DNA from 2 places in the Pseudomonas sp. E102 genome. Region 2 is predicted to be linked to the other one. Evidence: predicted binding sites of a transcription regulator. Region 2 holds the regulator's gene; the other holds the start of a gene.
The links. Region 2 encodes FliA, which starts transcription of late flagellar genes. Its sites were predicted from a motif close to CTAAAGTTTNNNNNNNNNNNGCCGNTAA; they were not measured.
Positions count from the first base shown of each region.

Region 1 (10,078 bases), 610 kb from region 2:
GACCGCAACGGGCAGAGGTCAATGAATTCACAGGCCATTTGAATTCATCGCCAAGGATCAACCATGCCCGACACGCCGCTGCCCGATGCACTCCCGGCCGACTTGCACTATGTCGATGACACTGCGCCGGGCATCACCCGCAGGAAACTGCGAGGCAAATTCTGCTATTTCGACCCTTCGGGCCAGCGCATCACTGACGCGGCCGAAATCCAACGCATCAATTCCCTGGCCGTTCCGCCGGCCTACACCGACGTCTGGATCTGCTGCGACCCGCGCGGCCACCTCCAAGCCACCGGGCGCGATGCCCGTGGGCGCAAGCAGTACCGTTATCACACGCGCTGGCGCGAAGTGCGCGATGCCGACAAGTATTCACGCATGCTGGAATTCGGCCGCACCCTGCCCCGGCTGCGCAAACGCCTGGAAGAGATCCTCGCCACCCCCGGCTTCAGCCGCGACAAAGTCATGGCGACGGTCATCACCTTGCTCGACGTCACCCTTATTCGCGTCGGCAATACACAATACGCCCGGGACAACCGCTCCTACGGCCTGACCACCCTGCGCAACAAGCATGTCGCGGTCAATGGCAGCGCCATCGCTTTCCAGTTCCGGGGCAAGAGCGGCATCGAACACCAGATCACCGTGAAGGACCGGCGCCTGGCGCGGATCGTCAAGCGCTGCCAGGAAATGCCCGGGCAGAACCTGTTCCAGTACCTGGATGAAAACGGCGAGCGCCACGCCATCACTTCTTCGGATATCAACGCCTACCTCAAGACCCTCACCGGCGCCGATTTCACCGCCAAGGACTACCGCACCTGGGCAGGCAGCGCGGCGGCGCTGGAGGGCTTGCGCACACTGCAGTGGGAAACCGAAACCGAGGCCAAGCGGCACGTGGCCGAGATGGTCAGGCAGGTCGCCCGACAGTTGGGCAACACGCCCGCCGTCTGTCGTAAATGCTATATCCACCCCGCCGTTGTGGAGGGTTTCATGCGCGGCGTCCTGCGCGAACTGCCCAAGCCCCGGGTTCGCAAAGGCCTGAGTGCCCAAGAAGCTGCGCTGACGATGTTCCTGCAGCGCATGGCCCAAGCCGTCGAAGCCTGTTGACCGAAGCAATCGAGCGCTGCGGGCCTCGATAAGCGAGTGACGGAAGTGGAACATCCGACAGCCGGCGGACTCCCAACTGTACAGAGCCGCTGATCCGCAGACTCGTCAACGCGTAAGTCGAGAGGAGTTTCAGATGTCCGAACACATCGTCCATTTCCATTGCCAGATCGATCAAGGAACCACCGAGCGCTTTCGGGACAATTGCCTGGAAGCCATTGAAAAAGGCGCCGACTCGCTGATGCTCAACCTCTCTACGGTCGGCGGTAGCACGAACTTCGGTTTCACCCTCTACACCTTCATCAAGTCTCTTCCCGTGCCGGTGCGCGCCGTGAACGCCGGCAACATCGAGTCGATGGGCATCGTCATGTACCTGGCCGCCAGCGACCGCACCACCACACCCCACTCGCGCTTCCTGATCCACCCGATGAATTGGTATTTCGGCCAGAAGTCGGTGGATCACTCGCGCTTGCGCGAATACCTGTCCAGCCTGGACAACGACGTGGCGCGGTATGTGGAAATCTACGTCAAGGAAACCGCCGGTGCCGCCACGCAACTGGATATCTTCAAGTGCCTGTGCGCCGAGGAGCGTGTGATCCCGGCGGAAAACTCACTGGCCTTTGGCATTGCCCACAGGGTTGAACAAGTGGTGTTTCCACCCGAAGCCAAGCATTGGAAAGTGAGCGGCGGTGAGGACTGAGTTACTCGATGAATAAATATCATTTGCCGCCGCTTTGTTAATTAATCTTTTCGATGTTGTATAAGCTCAAGCGAAACGGCTGTATAAGTTTTTTCAGCAACACTTTTCAACTCACTACCGTTCGTCGCCAGCGAAACGTTTTTTCTAAACTTCCATCCGCCGTTTTCTTTCACAATACTGCGAGGCACGTTTTACTCGCTTAACCAAAATGAGGATTCTCGAAATGGCTAATAGCGGAAACAAAAATCCAGGTAACTTCGCAAACGACCGTGAGAAAGCATCCGAAGCCGGCAAGAAAGGCGGACACGCTTCCGGCGGCAATTTCGCAAATGATCGGGAAAAAGCCTCTGAAGCAGGCCGCAAAGGTGGCGAACGCAGCCACGGCGGCGGCAGGAAGTCGTAACCCGAGAACCGTTGGGGCGCAGCTCTGCTGCGTCCTGGCGCTTGACTTGTCGAGGTAACGAATGAGCCAGGATCGATTCATCGTCAGTTTCATCGCCGACGGCCAACCCGATAGCCGGGTATTGGCAGGCGACACCGAGACGCTTACCACCGAAGAAGCCGAGGCACTCTTGCGAGTGTCCTTTACTGAATTAAAGAGCGTCAAGATCAGCGATGTTCAAGTTCAGAAAAGAACCAAGCCAAACGAAACGGAACATGATGTTCCGGGGCATTTCAAACAGCCGTAGTGTATATAACCTTCCTTTTCAACTCCCTGCCCCGTGGCGAGGGAGTTTGTTCCCTATGGGCTGCACAGCAGCCCAACTCGTATTAACAAAACATATATATCCAGGTGGATTGCCCTGGGCCGCTTCGCAACCCAGCGGGAGCTAGCTTCCTCGCCACAAAGCATTTGTTCAAATGACTTTAATGGGTATGCCCCGCCGGATCCTTTATCTGCCACACCTGCCCTTTGCGCCACGCATCCGCGCCAGGATCGATGTCCGGTGCGCTGATCGATTCGCGGGCGTGTTTCTTCGCTTCGCTGTCGATGCCCATCCGGCGGTCGCGCTCGCGCACCAATTGCGGATCGATCTGCCCATCGGCGGTGAACCCCATCATCAACTGCGGAACGCCGTAAGGCAGAGCGTTGCCCTGCTCGGTGTGCCAGGTGTGCCAGGTCTTGCCGTAAGTGGTGACCAGGTTCTTCATCAAGCGGGTTTCCGCCACCTCCGGTATGCCCGGCGCGACCAGTTGTCCAGACTTCACCTCATGCACATGGCTGTGCCACAGCTGCTTTTCGGCGGCGGGCAAGCTTTCGAACAGGCGCTTACTGATGATGTATTCCACGCCCATCAATTTGGCCTTGGCGCTGTTGGCATCGAAGATGGCGCACTGGAACACTTCTTCGTTCAGTGCCGTGCAGTAATGGTGCGCTTCCATTTGCCCGGACATCCGGCCGTTATAAAAATGAAAGCCGTCCAGGTAGGTATCCAACGCTTGCAAAGGGGGTTTGTTCTGCATGATCCCGGCCCCCGCTTCCAGCGTCGCGGTGGTTGGGCTTTTCGCGGCGCCTGGCGCGTCTACCGGTGAGTGGCTGTTACCGCCCGCGCAGCCCGCCAATCCCACTGTAGCCACACACAACAGGGCCCAGGTTCCATGAACCATCTTTCCAGTCATCTCGACTCTCCTTTCCATGACTGCTCATGAGAAAGGCATTGGAAGACCGGGGTTTATTTTTTTCCCGAGGCAACCGATGAGCGGCCGTTAGCGGCGCTCGCCGTAGGCCTGTTTGACCGAGTCTATCCAGGCCGGGTCCAGGCGTGATTGCTCTGAATCCAGGCCCAGCGCCTGCATGTTTTCCAGATGCTCGTCGGCCTCACGGACCAACGAGGCGTGGTCGCTGGAATTGGCATCCAGCCGGTGCATCTGGGCCAGGCCCAGGTGATAGAAACGCAGTAGCTTCATCGCTGCCGGATCCCGGGCCTGCACACCGGCCTTTACCTGGTGCATCACGTTGGTGACGCTCATCAGGCTGCGCTTGAGCTGCCAGCCATACACCGCAGCGGCCATCCACGGCTGCGACCAGAAATAGCCGCGCATCAGCCCGACCATCACCAGCACGGCAGCGAAAACGCCGCCGACATTGAAGCGAAAATTATCGCCCCCGGGTGTACCGAACAGCATCACCGCCAGGCTGGACAACAGCATTGCCAGCGCCAGAAACACCACGGCCACGATGAGGGTGCTGCGACGGGTCTGTTGCCGGTAGTCGGCGGCGTCCCACGGTTTGATCTCGAACATCGCGTCGCAATTTCCTTGTATGGCGTGAAAAGACTCGCGCATTATCGCCTGCCCGGTCGATTTAGCTATGCTGGGGCTCATTTTGTGTTGCAACCGACCCGATGGATCCGGATCAAAGTCCATGGCGATACCGCAAGGATCGTGCGATCTTCCTGCGTGGACGTTTTTTTCAAGATGCCGCCGTCGTGCGAGCGGCATCGTTTTCAAGGAAAGCTGAATGACTCAAAGACATGTAATCAACGCTTCGGTAAGCCCCAAGGGCAGCCTGGAGACTTTGTCCCAGCGCGAAGTGCAGCAACTGAGCGAAGCCGGTTCCGGCAGCATCTACGATCTTTTCCGCCAGTGCGCCCTGGCGATTCTCAACACCGGCGCCCATGTCGATAACGCCAAGACCATCCTGGAAGCCTACAAGGACTTCGAGATCCGCATCCACCAACAGGACCGTGGTGTACGCCTGGAGCTGCTGAACGCGCCGGCCGATGCGTTCGTCGACGGCGAGATGATCGCCAGCACCCGGGAAATGCTCTTCAGCGCCCTGCGCGACATCGTCTACACCGAGAACGAGCTGGACAGCCAGCGCATCGACCTGAGCTCGTCACAGGGTATCAGCGACTACGTGTTCCACCTGCTGCGCAACGCCCGGACCTTGCGCCCTGGCGTGGAACCGAAAATCGTCGTGTGCTGGGGCGGCCACTCGATCAACACCGAAGAATACAAGTACACCAAGAAAGTCGGCCACGAACTGGGCCTGCGCAGCCTGGACATCTGCACCGGCTGCGGTCCCGGCGTGATGAAAGGCCCGATGAAAGGCGCCACCATCGCCCACGCCAAGCAGCGCATCCAGGGTGGCCGCTACCTGGGCCTGACGGAGCCGGGCATCATTGCCGCGGAGGCACCGAACCCGATCGTCAATGAACTGGTGATCCTGCCGGATATCGAAAAGCGTCTGGAAGCCTTCGTGCGCGTCGGCCACGGCATCATCATCTTCCCGGGCGGCGCCGGTACGGCGGAAGAATTTCTCTACCTGCTGGGCATTCTCATGCACCCGGCCAACCAGGACCTGCCGTTCCCGGTGATCCTCACCGGGCCTAAAAGCGCCACGCCGTATTTCGAGCAGCTGCACGCGTTCGTCGGCGCGACCTTGGGCGAAGCCGCGCAGAAGCACTACCAGATCATCATCGACGACCCGGCCGAAGTGGCGCGGCAGATGACCCAGGGGCTCAAAGAAGTGAAGCAGTTCCGCCGCGAGCGCAACGACGCCTTTCATTTCAACTGGCTGCTGAAAATCGACGAAGGTTTCCAACGCCCGTTCGACCCTACCCACGCCAACATGGCCAGCCTGGGCTTGAGCCGCGACCTGCCCTCCCACGAACTGGCCGCCAACCTGCGCCGGGCATTTTCGGGGATCGTGGCCGGGAACGTGAAGGACAAGGGCATCCGCCTGATCGAAGAACACGGCCCGTACGAAATCCATGGTGATCCCGCGATCATGGAGCCGCTGGATCGCCTGCTCCAGGCCTTTGTCGCGCAACACCGGATGAAACTGCCGGGCGGCGCGGCGTATGTGCCGTGCTATCGGGTAGTGACCTGATCCCGAAATCGCTGAGGTTAAAAATGTGGGAGCGAGCTCGCTCCCACAGGGGCTAGCGTTGGTTTGAGACGCGTATCAATCCATCGTCCACCACAATGCTCAGCCCACGGTAATCCGCGATCTGCGAATGCACCGTCACCACCGGGTGCGTATGCGTGGCCGTCACTACCATCACGTCCATGCCCGCCGCCTCGCCAGCCTTGATTCCGGCTTCTGCGTCCTCGAACACCAGGCATTCCTGCGGAGCAACTTGCAAGCGTTGTGCGACCAATAGGTAGCACGCTGGATTCGGCTTGCCGGCGCTCACGTCCTCGGCGGTCACCATCACGTCGGGGCGCGGAATCCCGGCCGCTTCCATGCGACGCAAAGCCAAGGCCATCGGCGCCGAGGTGACAATCGCCCATTGCGTCGGCGGCAGGCTCTTGAGAAAGCCCAGCGCACCGGGCACCTCGACCACCCCTTCCACGTCCTCGATTTCTTCGATGGTGAGCTGCGCGGCCTCGGCCTGGGCATCCACTCCTGGCAGGTTCTGGCGGGCAACGGTGTCGACGGCGCGCACGCCATGGATAGTCGGCAGGAATTTAGCCACGTCCAGGCCATGGCGCATGGCCCAGCGGGTCCAGATCCGCTCGGTGGCGGCGACGGAATTGAGCAGCGTGCCGTCCATGTCGAAGAGGAAGGCGCGGTAGGCAACGGTGGGGAGTTCTGCGGACATCGGGATCCTCGTCAATCGGAAAAGGTGACTAACCCTGTGGGAGCGAGCTTGCCCCCCAAGGGTTCCATGTCGGGCCGGTTACACCAACCGCTCGATCCGCTGGTGCTGCCAGACCCGTTTGTAATACAGCGTCTGCAGCAACAGCATGCTCAGGTAAGCCACCGGAAACGCCATCCACACCCCTTGCAGGCCGAAGTGTGCGTCCAGCAGGTAGGCGACCGGAACTTGCACGCCGATGATGCAGAAAATCGAGATCGCCACCGGCATCAGCACCGTGCCGCTGGCGCGCATGATGCCACCGATGATGGCCTGGAAGCCGAACACCAAAAGGCTCCATAGCATGATGTGCAACAGGTGCTCGGCCTGGACCCGCGCCGCCGGGTCGGTGATGAACAGGCCCAGCAACCAGTGGGACAACAGGTACCCCAGCAGCACCAGCCCACCGGTCAACCAGACGTTGATCAGCATCCCGGTGCGCAGGATCGGCCCCAGGCGTTCCAGGCGTCCGGCGCCGATGGCCTGGGCGCCGAGGATCGACGCGGTGATGGCAATCGACAGCGCCGGGAACTGCACGTAATTGACAATCTGCGTCACCGCGCCATAGGCGGCCGTGGCTTGGGAGCCGTGGCGATTGACCAGGGCCAGGATGACCAGCTCCGACAGCGAGATCACCACCATCTGCAATCCGGTGGGCAGGCCGATGCGCAGCACTTTGCCGAGGATATCCCTGTCCAGGCGCATCGCCGCGAACAGCGCCCGATCCGGCGCCAAGGCATGGGCCCGTCGATTCAGGCGCCACGCCAGCATCGCCATCGCCGACGCGGTGCCCACCAGCCCCGCCAGCGCCGCGCTCTGGATGCCCATCTGCGGCAACCCCAGCCAGCCACGGATCAACGCCGGCGTCAGCGCCATCCCGACGCTGGTGGACACCAGCAACGCCAGCAACGGCGAAACGGTATCGCTGACACCACGCAATAGCTGGGTGAAAAGCACAAACACCAGCAGCATCGGGAGGATCCACATCATCACCCGCGCATACGACACCGCATCCTCCAGCACGTCGGCGGGCGTTCCGAGGCCTTGCAGCCCCTCGCGGGCAAAAACACTGCCGAGGATCGCCGCCGTCAGTCCGATGATTGCCCCCAGCAGCAGCGTCGAGCCGGCAATCGCCTTCACGGTTCCCGTCTCGCCGGCGCCGTAGGCCTGCCCGATCAAGACCCCTGCCCCCGCGCCCAGGCCAATCACCAACGCGATGAAGAAAAACACGATGGGAAACATCCCCGATACCGCCGCCAGGGCCTGGGTGCCGAGCATTTGGCCGATGTAGATGCTATTGAGCGTACCGGACATCGATTGCAGGAAATTGGACAAGACCATGGGGGCCAAGAACAGCAGGTAGGTTTTCCAGAGAGGCTGGGTGGGCATGAGGGCTCGATGGCAGGTTCGAAAACTGGTGCGGGTAATTTAGCTCAATCCTTTCATTGTGTTTCAGAGAATGATCTGACGAACACTGTTGAGGTTCACCGTGATTTCTTCCACAGGTCAGGCCACCTCGACATTTCCAGGATCTCGTCTATTCTGCGATAGCAATGTGCCACTTTTTTTCCAAAACCGGACGACTGGTCCTCAAGACCGGGTCGACTTTGCAGATAACCAGTTATTCGCAAATATCCTGTCAGCAATACTGTTCAAGGACCGAACCATGATGTCGTATTCCCACGACCATTCCCTTGCCACATCCCAGACGCACACCTCCTGGCACGCCTTGATCGTTGCCATCATCGCCGGCGCAGGGCTGCTGGTACTCAATGGCACGAGCGCTCAAAACATCGGTTTCAGTGCTGTGCTTCTGGTCCTTGGCGTGGGTGCCGGTATCTGGGGCGCGCGCTCGCAGCGCCTGCAATTGGACAAGGTGGCCGCAGCGGCCATCGCCCATCATGAACTGCAAGCAGCCGACCATGGCGCTCACAAAAGCAGCGCGCAACTCAACGAAGTGATCCTCGGCGCGATGCCGATCTGGGCCAAGCAAGTCGAAAGCTCACGGCAGCAGACAGAAACCGCGATCGTCTCGTTGACCAGCCGCTTCACCGGCATTTCCTCGCGTCTCGAAGAAACCGTACAAGCCTCGCAACTGGCCGCTGGCGAGTTGGCGGGCAGTGGTGGTGGCGGTGCCGTCCAGGTGCTGGCGCAGAGCGAAGGCGAACTGGTGAAGGTGATCGATTCGCTGAAGAGCACCCAGGCCAGCCGTGATGAAACCTTGGCCCAAGTGCGCAACCTGACGGCCTACACTGGCGAGTTGCGGACCATGGCCGCGGATGTCGCTGCGATTGCCGCCCAGACCAACCTGCTGGCCCTCAACGCCGCCATCGAAGCCGCCCGCGCAGGCGAAGCCGGACGCGGTTTTGCGGTAGTGGCAGATGCCGTGCGGGCCCTGTCGAGCAAGTCCAGCGAGACCGGCCAACAGATGTCGGCCAAGGTCGATGTCATCAACACCGCCATCACCCAATTGGTGCAGGCGGCTTCCAGCGGCGCCGACCAGGACAGCCAGTCCGTGGCCGTGTCCGAAGGCAGCATCCAACGCGTGCTCGAACGCTTCCAGAGCGTCACCGGCCGCCTCGCCGATTCGGCCGACATGTTGCAACGGGAGAGTTTCGGTATTCGAGACGAACTCACCCAAGTGCTGGTCAGCCTGCAATTCCAGGATCGGGTCAGCCAGATCCTCAGCCACGTGCGCGACAACATTGAGGACCTGCATGTGCACATGCAGCAAGCCAGCCAGTCGCCCGAACAGGCCATCTCCATCGACGCCCGCCAATGGCTGGCGCGCATGGAAACCACCTACGCCACCGACGAGCAACGCCGCAACCATCACGGCGACTCGGCCGCGCAACAGACTTCACAGGAAATAACCTTCTTTTAGGAGCCCCTCATGGCGAAAAATGTATTGGTTGTCGACGACTCCGCGAGCGTTCGGCAGGTCGTCGGCATCGCGTTGAAAAGTGCCGGCTACGACGTGATCGAGGCCAGCGATGGCAAGGATGCACTGGGCAAGCTCAACGGCCAGAAAGTGCACCTGATCATCAGCGACGTGAACATGCCGAACATGGACGGCATCACCTTCGTCAAGGAGGTCAAGAAACTGGCCAGCTACAAATTCACGCCGATCATCATGCTCACCACCGAATCCCAGGAATCGAAGAAGCAAGAGGGCCAGGCCGCAGGCGCCAAGGCCTGGGTGGTCAAGCCGTTCCAGCCAGCGCAGATGCTGGCGGCGGTGTCCAAGCTGATTCTTCCCTGATGGCTGGAGGCTTCAATGCCGCTGCTGTACGAAGTAGAAAATGACACCGCGCAGGTGCAGATCGACGGCGAGCTGACGATCTACACCGCCGCCGACCTGGCCGCGCAATTGCTGCCACGGTTGGGGGCCACGCCCGCCATGGTGCTGGACCTGTCGCAGATCACCGAGATGGATGGCGCCGGCCTGCAATTGCTGCTGATGGTTCAGCGCGAGGCGCCCAAGGCCGGGACCCAACTGACGGTGGCCAACCCAAGCAAAGCCGTCACCGAAACACTGGCGCTGTGCAACCTGGTTGCGTAGTCCCTTTGCAACACGTCGGACACGACAAAGGATATGAGCGTGAGCATCAATCTCGATCAGGCACAACAAACCTTCATCGTCGAGGCCCGTGAACAACTGCAGGCGATGGAAGAATCGTTGCTGCAATTGGAA
Region 1 covers NZ_CP084025.1:1,522,573-1,532,650, reverse strand. The annotation lists gene DOCECA_RS07135 (DNA topoisomerase IB) at 64-1,101, shown strand; gene DOCECA_RS07130 (ATP-dependent Clp protease proteolytic subunit) at 1,235-1,798, shown strand; gene DOCECA_RS07125 (con-10 family general stress protein) at 2,022-2,201, shown strand; gene DOCECA_RS07120 (hypothetical protein) at 2,263-2,487, shown strand; gene DOCECA_RS07115 (OBAP family protein) at 2,666-3,418, opposite strand; gene DOCECA_RS07110 (DUF3087 family protein) at 3,506-4,042, opposite strand; gene ppnN (nucleotide 5'-monophosphate nucleosidase PpnN) at 4,260-5,633, shown strand; gene DOCECA_RS07100 (HAD family hydrolase) at 5,686-6,348, opposite strand; gene DOCECA_RS07095 (MATE family efflux transporter) at 6,427-7,773, opposite strand; gene DOCECA_RS07090 (methyl-accepting chemotaxis protein) at 8,051-9,268, shown strand; gene DOCECA_RS07085 (response regulator) at 9,278-9,646, shown strand; gene DOCECA_RS07080 (STAS domain-containing protein) at 9,662-9,946, shown strand; gene DOCECA_RS07075 (chemotaxis protein CheA) at 9,986-10,078, shown strand, end outside.
Region 1: a site for FliA is predicted at 7,974-8,001, ahead of DOCECA_RS07090 (methyl-accepting chemotaxis protein). Genes of this name have one in related genera too.

Region 2 (10,078 bases):
CACCCATGCCGGTGAGCACCACCGCCAGAACTTTGTCGCCGTAGGATTTCGCCGCGGAACCGAAGGTGATGTCTACGCAAGGCTTGTAGTTCAAGCGCTCATCGCCCGGCAGGATTTTCACCGCGCCACGGCCGTCGATCATCATCTGCTTGCCACCCGGTGCCAGCAGCGCCAGGCCTGGACGGAGGATGTCGCCATCCTCGGCTTCCTTGACGCTGATGCGGCACAGTTTGTCCAAACGTTCGGCGAACGCCTTGGTGAACGCGGCGGGCATGTGCTGGATCAACACGATCGGGGCCGGGAAGTTCGCTGGCAGCTGGGTCAAGACCCGTTGCAGCGCAACCGGGCCGCCCGTGGACGTGCCGATGGCGACCAGTTTGTAGGCCTTGCGCTTGGGCGCTGGCGACGACGGGCTGGCCGGCGCCGGGCGAGCGGGCGCCGGCGCAGGAGCACTGCGAACCGGCGCCGAACTGAAGCTGCTCGACGCAGAAGGCGCAGGCGTTGGTGCTGGCGCAGCAGCCGGCACTGACGCCGGTGCGCTGTAGGCACTGACGCGGCGGTTACTGCGGGAAATACTGTGGACCTTCTCACATAGCAACTGGCGGACCTTGTCCGGGTTGCGCGAGATGTCTTCAAAGTTCTTTGGCAGGAAGTCCACCGCCCCGGCATCCAGCGCATCGAGGGTGACTCGGGCGCCTTCATGGGTCAGGGACGAGAACATCAAAACCGGGGTCGGACAGCGTTGCATGATATGCCGCACTGCCGTGATGCCGTCCATCATCGGCATCTCGTAGTCCATGGTGATCACGTCCGGCTTGAGCGCCAGGGCCTGATCGATCGCCTCTTTGCCATTGGTCGCCGTACCGACGACCTGAATGCTCGTGTCCGCTGAAAGAATTTCCGAGACGCGGCGGCGGAAAAACCCCGAATCGTCCACCACCAGGACTTTAACTACCATAAACACTCCGTTAGACAAGGCGCGGCGTCGGGCCGCGCCCCTCCAGAATCAAATACGCCGAGCGGCGTAGCGCTTGAGCATGCTAGGCACATCGAGGATCAACGCGATGCGGCCGTCGCCGGTGATGGTGGCGCCGGACATGCCCGGGGTGCCCTGGAGCATCTTGCCCAACGGCTTGATGACCACTTCTTCCTGGCCCACCAACTGGTCGACGACGAAGCCGATCCGCTGGGTGCCCACCGAAAGGATCACCACATGGCCTTCGCCCTGCTCCACATGAGCGGCAGAGCTGACCAGCCAGCGCTTGAGGTAGAACAGCGGCAGTGCCTTGTCCCGTACGATGACCACTTCCTGGCCATCGACGACGTTGGTGCGCGACAGGTCGAGGTGGAAAATCTCGTTGACGTTGACCAGCGGGAAGGCGAACGCCTGGTTGCCCAGCATCACCATCAGGGTCGGCATGATCGCCAAGGTCAACGGGACCTTGATGACGATCTTCGAGCCCTGGCCCTTGGTCGAGTAAATGTTGATCGAACCGTTGAGCTGGGAAATCTTGGTTTTCACCACGTCCATGCCCACGCCACGACCCGACACATCGGAAATCTCGGTCTTGGTCGAGAAGCCCGGGGCGAAGATCAGGTTGTAGCACTCGGTGTCGCTCAGGCGATCGGCCGCGTCCTTGTCCATCACACCGCGTTTCACGGCAATGGAACGGAGCACGTTCGGGTCCATGCCCTTGCCGTCGTCGGAGATCGACAGCAGGATATGGTCGCCTTCCTGCTCGGCGGCCAGGATCACCTTGCCGCTGCGGACCTTGCCTGACGCTTCGCGCTCTTCCGGCGACTCGATGCCGTGGTCGACCGCGTTGCGCACCAAGTGGACCAGCGGGTCGGCCAGGGCCTCGACAAGGTTCTTGTCGAGGTCGGTCTCTTCACCCACCAGTTCCAGGTTGATTTCTTTCTTGAGCTGGCGGGCCAGGTCGCGAACCAGGCGCGGGAAGCGCCCGAAAACTTTCTTGATCGGCTGCATCCGGGTCTTCATGACCGCGGTTTGCAGGTCAGCCGTGACCACGTCGAGGTTCGACACGGCCTTGGACATGGCTTCGTCCTGGCTGTTGAGGCCCAGGCGCACCAGCCGGTTACGCACCAGCACCAGTTCGCCGACCATGTTCATGATCTCATCCAGCCGCGCGGTGTCGACGCGAACGGTGGTCTCGGCTTCGCTCGCCGGTTTTTCGGCGGGCGCGGCAGAAGGCGCGCGAGCCGGGGCTGGCGCCGCTGCGGCGGCAGGCTTCGGGGTTTCCGCTTTCGGTTCCGGCGCCTTGGCGGCCGGCTTCGGCGCGGCCTTGGCGGCGGGTGCAGCCGTGGCGGCAGCGGCAGGCGCGGCGGCGGCCGTGCCGACTTCGCTGAACTTGCCCTTGCCATGCAGCTCGTCGAGCCGCGATTCGAATTCGTGGTCGCTGATCAAGTCGCTTCCGGCTGCCGCTGCCACTGGTTTGGCCGGGGTCGGCGCCGAAGCGATGGCCGAATCCAACGCGTCGACGGCAAAGTTGCCCTTGCCATGCAACTGGTCGAGCAAGGCTTCGAATTCGTCGTCGGTAATGTCGGAGTCATCCCCCGCTGCCTTTGGCGCAGCCGGGGCCGCCGGCGCTACGACCGCATCGGGGGCGAACTGGCCCTTGCCGTGCAGTTGGTCGAGCAGCGATTCGAACTCATCGTCGGTAATTTCATCGCTGGCAGCGGCATCGGCGGCTGGCGCAGCGGGCGCGGCCGGAGCCTCGGCTTCGGCCTTGACGGCGTTCAGCGAGTCCAGCAGCGATTCGAATTCATGATCGGTGATGTCGCCCGATTCTTGCGCAACCGGTTCTTCGACCACAGGCTCGGCAACGGGCATGGCTTCGTCAGCCGACTGCGGCTCGGCCAGGCGCGACAGCGCGGCGAGAAGCTCGGGGGTGGCCGGGGTGATCGGCGAGCGCTCGCGCACTTCGCTGAACATGCTGTTGACCGCATCCAGGGCCTCGAGCACCACGTCCATCAGTTCCGAGTCGACGCGACGCTCACCCTTGCGCAGGATGTCGAACACGTTCTCGGCAATGTGGCAGCACTCCACCAGCTCATTGAGCTGGAGGAAGCCGGCGCCTCCTTTTACAGTGTGGAAACCGCGAAAAATTGCATTGAGCAGATCCGCATCATCAGGTCGGCTTTCCAGCTCGACCAGCTGTTCGGATAGTTGCTCTAGAATCTCGCCGGCCTCAACCAGGAAATCCTGAAGGATCTCTTCATCGGCGCCGAAGCTCATTAATGGCTGCTCCTAAAATAGGGCTAAAACTTAGAATCCAAGGCTGGACAGCAAATCGTCCACATCGTCCTGACCGGACACAACGTCTTCTCTTTTATCGGCATGAATCTGCGGACCTTCACCCTGAGAGAGATGTTTTTGTGGATCTTTTTCGGCAAGCATCGCTTCACGGTCGTGTTCGATACCTGCAAAGCGGTCGACCTGGCTAGCCATCAGCACCAGTTTGAGCAGGTTGCTTTCCACTTCGGTGACCAGCTGGGTCACACGCTTGATCACCTGGCCGGTCAGGTCTTGATAGTCCTGGGCCAGCAGAATGTCGTTGAGGTTGCTGGCCACGGCGCGATTCTCGGCGCTGCTGCGCGCCAGGAAACCGTCAACCCGACGGGCCAGCTCCCGGAACTCCTCGGCGCCGACTTCGCGACGCATGAACCGTCCCCAATCGGTGCTCAACGCCTGGGCTTCCTCGCTCAGGCCGTTGACCAGGGGCGTTGCGCTTTCCACCAGGTCCATGGTGCGGTTCGCTGCGGCTTCGGTCAGCTTGACCACATAACCCAGGCGCTCGGTGGCGTCGGTGATCTGCGAGACTTCCTCGGCCTGCGGCATGTTCGGATCGATCTGGAAATTGACGATCGCGCTGTGCAGTTCACGGGTGAGCTTGCCGACTTCCTGGTACAGACCGCGATCACGGGTCTGGTTGAGCTCATGAATCATTTGAACCGCATCGCCGAAGCGGCCCTTTTCAAGGCTGTCTACCAGTTCGCGGGCATGTTTTTTCAGGGTCGATTCGAAATCGCCCATTGAAGATTCGTTGTCCATAGCTCCCCCGTGGCGCCGTTAACCGATGCGTTCGAAGATTTTTTCGATCTTCTCTTTCAACGCCTGGGCCGTGAAGGGTTTGACCACATAGCCGTTCACACCGGCCTGGGCCGCTTCGATGATCTGCTCGCGCTTGGCTTCGGCAGTGACCATCAGCACCGGGAGGTGCTTGAGTTTTTCGTCGGCGCGCACGTGGCGCAGCAAGTCGATACCGGTCATGCCAGGCATGTTCCAGTCAGTCACCAGAAAGTCGATGCTCCCGCTGTTGAGGACCGGAATGGCGGTTGTGCCATCGTCGGCCTCGACCGTGTTGGTGAACCCGAGGTCACGCAACAGGTTTTTTATGATCCGCCGCATCGTTGAGAAGTCATCAACGATGAGGATTTTCATGTTCTTGTCCAATTCGACCTCCAAGCAGTCTTAAACGCGCCCAGCACCTAGACGCGCCATTTCAATCAATCCGGCACAACACTCGACAACGGTATGGAGCACAACGGATGGAGACTGGCCCGGCATACGCCATGCCAGCCCCGCTCGCAGCGTCCCCACACTGCTCGTCAGCGCGCTCGCCACTCCCCCAAACGCCCCCGCAAGCGGGCCGCGCACTGGCTATGTAACTGGCTGACCCGCGATTCGCTTACCCCCAGGACTTCACCGATTTCCTTGAGGTTCAGCTCTTCGTCGTAGTACAGCGCCAAGACCAGTCGCTCACGCTCCGGCAAATTGGCAATCGCATCCGCCAGGGCGCTCTGGAAACGTTCATCTTCCAGGTCGCGCGACGGCTCCATGTGAGCACTCGCGCCGTCCTCGTGCAGCCCTTCGTGTTCGCCGTCCTGCAACAGGTCGTCGAAACTGAACAGGCGACTGCCCAAGGTATCGTTCAAAATCCCGTAATAATCATCGAGACTCAACTGGAGTTCGGCCGCAACCTCGTGATCTTTAGCGTCTCGCCCGGTTTTCGCTTCAATCGCACGAATCGCGTCGCTGACCATGCGGGTGTTGCGATGCACCGAACGCGGCGCCCAGTCGCCCTTGCGGACCTCATCGAGCATCGCCCCGCGGATACGGATACCGGCGTATGTCTCGAAACTGGCGCCCTTGCTCGCGTCGTATTTGTTCGACACTTCGAGCAGGCCGATCATGCCCGCCTGGATCAAGTCCTCGACCTGGACACTGGCCGGCAAACGCGCCAGCAAGTGGTAGGCGATGCGCTTGACCAGTGGCGCGTAACGCTCGATCAATTCGTACTGGGCGTCCCGTGCCGATTTTTTGTAGAGATGGTTGTAACCGCTGGCTGTCATAACACGGGCCCTGCTGTTTGTTGCACGAGACGCTCGACGAAAAATTCCAGATGCCCACGTGGGTTGGCCGGCAGCGGCCAGGTGTCGACCTTCTGGGCGATCGCCTTGAACGCCAGGGCGCATTTGGAACGAGGAAAAGCTTCATAAACGGCACGTTGCTTCTGGACAGCCTTGCGTACGCTTTCGTCGTAAGGCACTGCGCCGACGTATTGCAGGGCGACGTCCAGGAAGCGATCCGTGACCTTGGTCAACTTGGCGAACAGGTTGCGTCCTTCCTGTGGGCTTTGGGCCATGTTGGCCAGGACGCGAAAGCGGTTCATGCCATAGTCGCGGTTAAGCAGTTTGATCAGCGCGTAGGCGTCGGTGATCGACGTCGGTTCGTCGCAGACCACCAGCAACACTTCCTGGGCGGCGCGCACGAAACTGACCACCGAGTCACCGATACCGGCTGCCGTGTCGATCACCAGCACATCGAGGTTGTCACCGATGTCGCTGAAGGCCTGGATCAGGCCGGCGTGCTGCGCCGGGGTCAGGTGAACCATGCTCTGGGTGCCGGAGGCGGCCGGCACGATGCGAATCCCGCCGGGGCCTTGCAACAGCACGTCGCGCAATTCACAGCGCCCTTCGATCACGTCCGCCAGCGTGCGCTTGGGTGTGAGCCCCAGCAGCACGTCGACGTTCGCCAGGCCCAGGTCGGCGTCCAGCAGCATGACCCGTCGGCCAAGCTCTGCCAGAGCCAGGGACAAGTTCACTGACACGTTAGTCTTCCCGACGCCACCTTTGCCGCCGGTCACCGCGATCACCTGTACGGGATGCATGCTGCCCATGTTCGTTCTTTACCTTGTCTTACTTAGACGGAGGCCACATTACTGGCTGCGCGTTCACATACGGAACAATGCATGGCAGACCATCGATGTAGGTACAAAAAATATTCATGAATACCTCAGCCAACCTGCTTGGTCGGGCTGTGGTAGATATCAGCGAACATGTCAGCCATGGCTTCTTCGCTGGGTTCTTCCTGCATTTGCACACTCACGGCACGACTGACCAGTTGATGACGGCGCGGCAGATGCAAATCATCCGGGATCCGCGGCCCGTCGGTCAGGTAGGCCACCGGTAGTTCATGACCGATCGCCAGGCTCAACACCTCGCCCAGGCTTGCCGTTTCGTCCAGCTTAGTCAGGATGCAGCCGGCCAGCCCGCAGCGTTTGTAACTGTGGTATGCGGCGGTTAGAACCTGTTTCTGGCTGGTGGTTGCCAACACGAGATAATTTTTTGACTTGATGCCACGCCCGGCCAGGCTTTCCAGCTGCATGCGCAGGGCCGGATCGCTGGCTTGCAGGCCGGCGGTGTCGATCAGTACGACGCGCTTGCGCATCAGCGGTTCCAGCGCCTGGGCCAGGGACTGGCCCGGATCCACATGGGTCACCGACACATTGAGGATCCGGCCCAAGGTCTTGAGTTGCTCCTGGGCACCGATGCGGAAACTGTCCATGCTCACCAGGGCGATACTCTGGGCGCCGTACTTGAGTACATAACGGGCCGCGAGCTTGGCCAGAGTGGTGGTCTTGCCCATGCCGGCCGGGCCGACCATGGCGATTACTCCGCCCTCTTCCAGTGGCTCGACTTCCGGCGTGGCGATCATCCGCGCCAGGTGCGCAAGCAGCATGCGCCAGGCCTGGCGAGGCTCGTCGATGTCGCTGATCAATGCCAGCAGGTCGCGCGCCAGCGGGCCGGACAGGCCAATGCGTTGCAGGCGACGCCACAGGTTGGCCTGGGCCGGACGGCTGCCTTGCAGTTGGTTCCAGGCCAGCGAGCCGAGCTGGACTTCCATCAGCTCGCGCAGGCTGTTGAGTTCGAAGCGCATCGAGTCCAGGGCACGGGGATCAACGCCCGCGGCTGCGGCAACGGGTACCGGTGCCGGACGACGCGGTTCGGCCGGCGTCGGCTCGATCAGCGGTTCGGCAGCGGTCAGCGGCAGGCCTGCGGTCAGTGGCTGGCCGGCGAACAATTGACGATTGGTGCCCGCGCTGGCCGAGCCTTCGCTGCTGCGCAGGCTCAACTCGGCCTGGGCGCTGGCGATGCGCGACTGAGTCTTGCGCAGCTCGTCCTCGAGCTCCATGTTCGGAACGCGAGGGGCCAGCGCCGACAATTTGTAGTCCAGGGCCGCCGTCAGCTCGACACCGCCGGCGATACGACGGTTGCCGATGATGGCTGCTTCAGCGCCCAGCTCGTCACGAACCAGTTTCATGGCCTGACGCATATCGGCGGCGAAAAAACGCTTCACTTGCATAAACCACTACCTCAGCCGTTGGGCCCTACTGTCGCAACGATGGTCACTTGCTTGTTGTCCGGTATTTCCTGGTACGCCAGCACATGCAGCCCCGGGACCGCGAGGCGCCCGAACCGCGAAAGCATCGCGCGAATCGGACCGGCCACCAGCAGGATCACCGGTTGGCCTTGCATCTCTTGCCGCTGGGCTGCTTCGATCAGCGAACGCTGCAGCTTCTCGGCCATGCTTGGCTCCAGCAGAACACCCTCTTCCGAGCCTTGTCCTGCCTTCTGCAGACTATTGAGCAATATCTGTTCCAACCTTGGTTCCAGAGTGATCACAGGCAGCTCAGACTCAGTGCCTACAATGCTTTGGACGATTGCGCGGGATACGCCGACCCGCACCGCAGCCACCAGAGCGGCGGTATCTTGACTCTTCGAAGCGTTGTTGGCGATCGCTTCGGCAATGCTGCGTATGTCGCGCACCGGAACCTGTTCGGCCAGCAGCGCCTGCAACACCTTGAGCAATTGGGACAACGAAACCACGCCCGGCACCAATTCTTCAGCCAGTTTCGGCGAGCCTTTGGCCAGTACTTGCAGCAGTTGCTGGACTTCTTCGTGACCGATCAGCTCGCTGGAATGCTTGTAGAGAATCTGGTTCAAGTGGGTCGCCACGACCGTGCTGGCGTCCACCACGGTATAACCGAGGGACTGGGCCTGGGCCCGCTGGCTGATTTCGATCCACACCGCTTCCAGGCCGAAAGCCGGATCCTTGGCGGTAATGCCGTTGAGCGAACCGTAGACCTGCCCTGGGTTGATCGCCAGCTCGCGGTCCGGGTAGATCTCGGCTTCCGCCAGGATCACGCCCATGAGCGTCAGGCGATAGGCGCTCGGCGCCAGGTCGAGGTTGTCGCGAATGTGGACGGTGGGCATGAGGAAGCCCAGATCCTGGGACAGCTTCTTGCGCACGCCCTTGATCCGCGCCAGCAACTGACCGCCCTGGTTGCGATCGACCAATGGAATCAAGCGGTAGCCGACTTCCAGGCCGATCATGTCGATCGGCGTCACGTCATCCCAACCCAATTCCTTGGTTTCCATGGCACGCGCTGGCGACGGCAGCAGTTCCTGCTGGCGCTTGACCTCTTCCAGCGCCTGGACCTTCTGCACGTTCTGCTTCTTCCAGAACAGGTACGCGCCACCCGCGGCCAAGGCCGCCATGCTCAGGAAAGAAAAGTGCGGCATTCCCGGCACGAGACCCATCACCGCCATCAGGCCGGCCGCCACGGCCAGGGCCTTGGGCGACGCGAACATCTGGCGATTGATCTGCTTGCCCATGTCTTCGGAGCCCGAAGCACGGGTCACCATGATCGCCGCCGCTGTGGATAACAACAGTGATGGCAATTGCGCCACCAAACCGTCACCGATGGTCAGCAACGCGTAGACCTTGCCGGCGTCGCCGAAAGCCATGCCGTGCTGGAAGATACCGACGGCCATGCCGCCAATCAGGTTGATGAACAGGATCAGCAGGCCGGCGATGGCGTCACCGCGGACAAACTTACTTGCACCGTCCATGGACCCGTAGAACTCGGCTTCCTGGGCTACTTCGAGACGGCGCAGCTTGGCCTGGCTCTGATCGATCAAGCCGGCATTGAGGTCAGCGTCGATCGCCATCTGCTTTCCAGGCATCGCGTCGAGGGTGAAACGCGCGCTCACCTCGGAAATCCGCCCGGCGCCCTTGGTCACCACGACGAAGTTAATGATCATCAAGATGGCAAAGACCACGATACCGACCACGTAGTTGCCGCCGATCACCACTTCGCCGAAGGCCTGGATCACCTTACCGGCGGCCTGGTGCCCCTCGTGACCGTGAATCATCACCACCCGGGTGGACGCCACGTTCAGCGCCAGGCGCAACAGCGTCGCCACCAGCAGGATGGTCGGGAAGACGGCGAAGTCCAATGGGCGCAGGGCGTATACGCACACCAGCAGCACCACGATCGACAAGGCGAGGTTGAACGTGAAGAACACGTCCAGCAGGAACGGCGGTACCGGCAGCATCATCATGGCGAGCAGGACCAGCAGCAACAGCGGCACGCCCAGATTGCCCCTGCTGAGGTCTACGACGTTGCTGCGAGCGGTGCTGAGTAACTGAGAGCGATCCACCAATATTCCCCGTTCCTGGAAGCAAACTTTTGACGCCCGGAAGGGGCGCAGGCGGGGTATTGCAAGAAGCTTTCCAACTTTCGCGGGAGGTTGAAATAGAGGCTTTCAAGGGATGCCGACCTGTGGGAGCGAGCTTGCTCGCGATGGCGGAGGGTCAGTTTGTGCGAGCGTTGACTGGAAGACCGCTATCGCGAGCAAGCTCGCTCCCACAGGGGCTTTGGCACCTTGGTTCAGGAATCGCGGCGCAAATCCGGCGGGATGGGCAGGTCCT
Region 2 covers NZ_CP084025.1:913,692-923,769, reverse strand. The annotation lists gene DOCECA_RS04395 (protein-glutamate methylesterase/protein-glutamine glutaminase) at 1-958, opposite strand, end outside; gene DOCECA_RS04390 (chemotaxis protein CheA) at 1,007-3,256, opposite strand; gene DOCECA_RS04385 (protein phosphatase CheZ) at 3,287-4,072, opposite strand; gene DOCECA_RS04380 (chemotaxis response regulator CheY) at 4,091-4,462, opposite strand; gene fliA (RNA polymerase sigma factor FliA) at 4,630-5,373, opposite strand; gene fleN (flagellar synthesis regulator FleN) at 5,370-6,200, opposite strand; gene flhF (flagellar biosynthesis protein FlhF) at 6,317-7,666, opposite strand; gene flhA (flagellar biosynthesis protein FlhA) at 7,678-9,807, opposite strand; gene flhB (flagellar biosynthesis protein FlhB) at 10,038-10,078, opposite strand, start outside.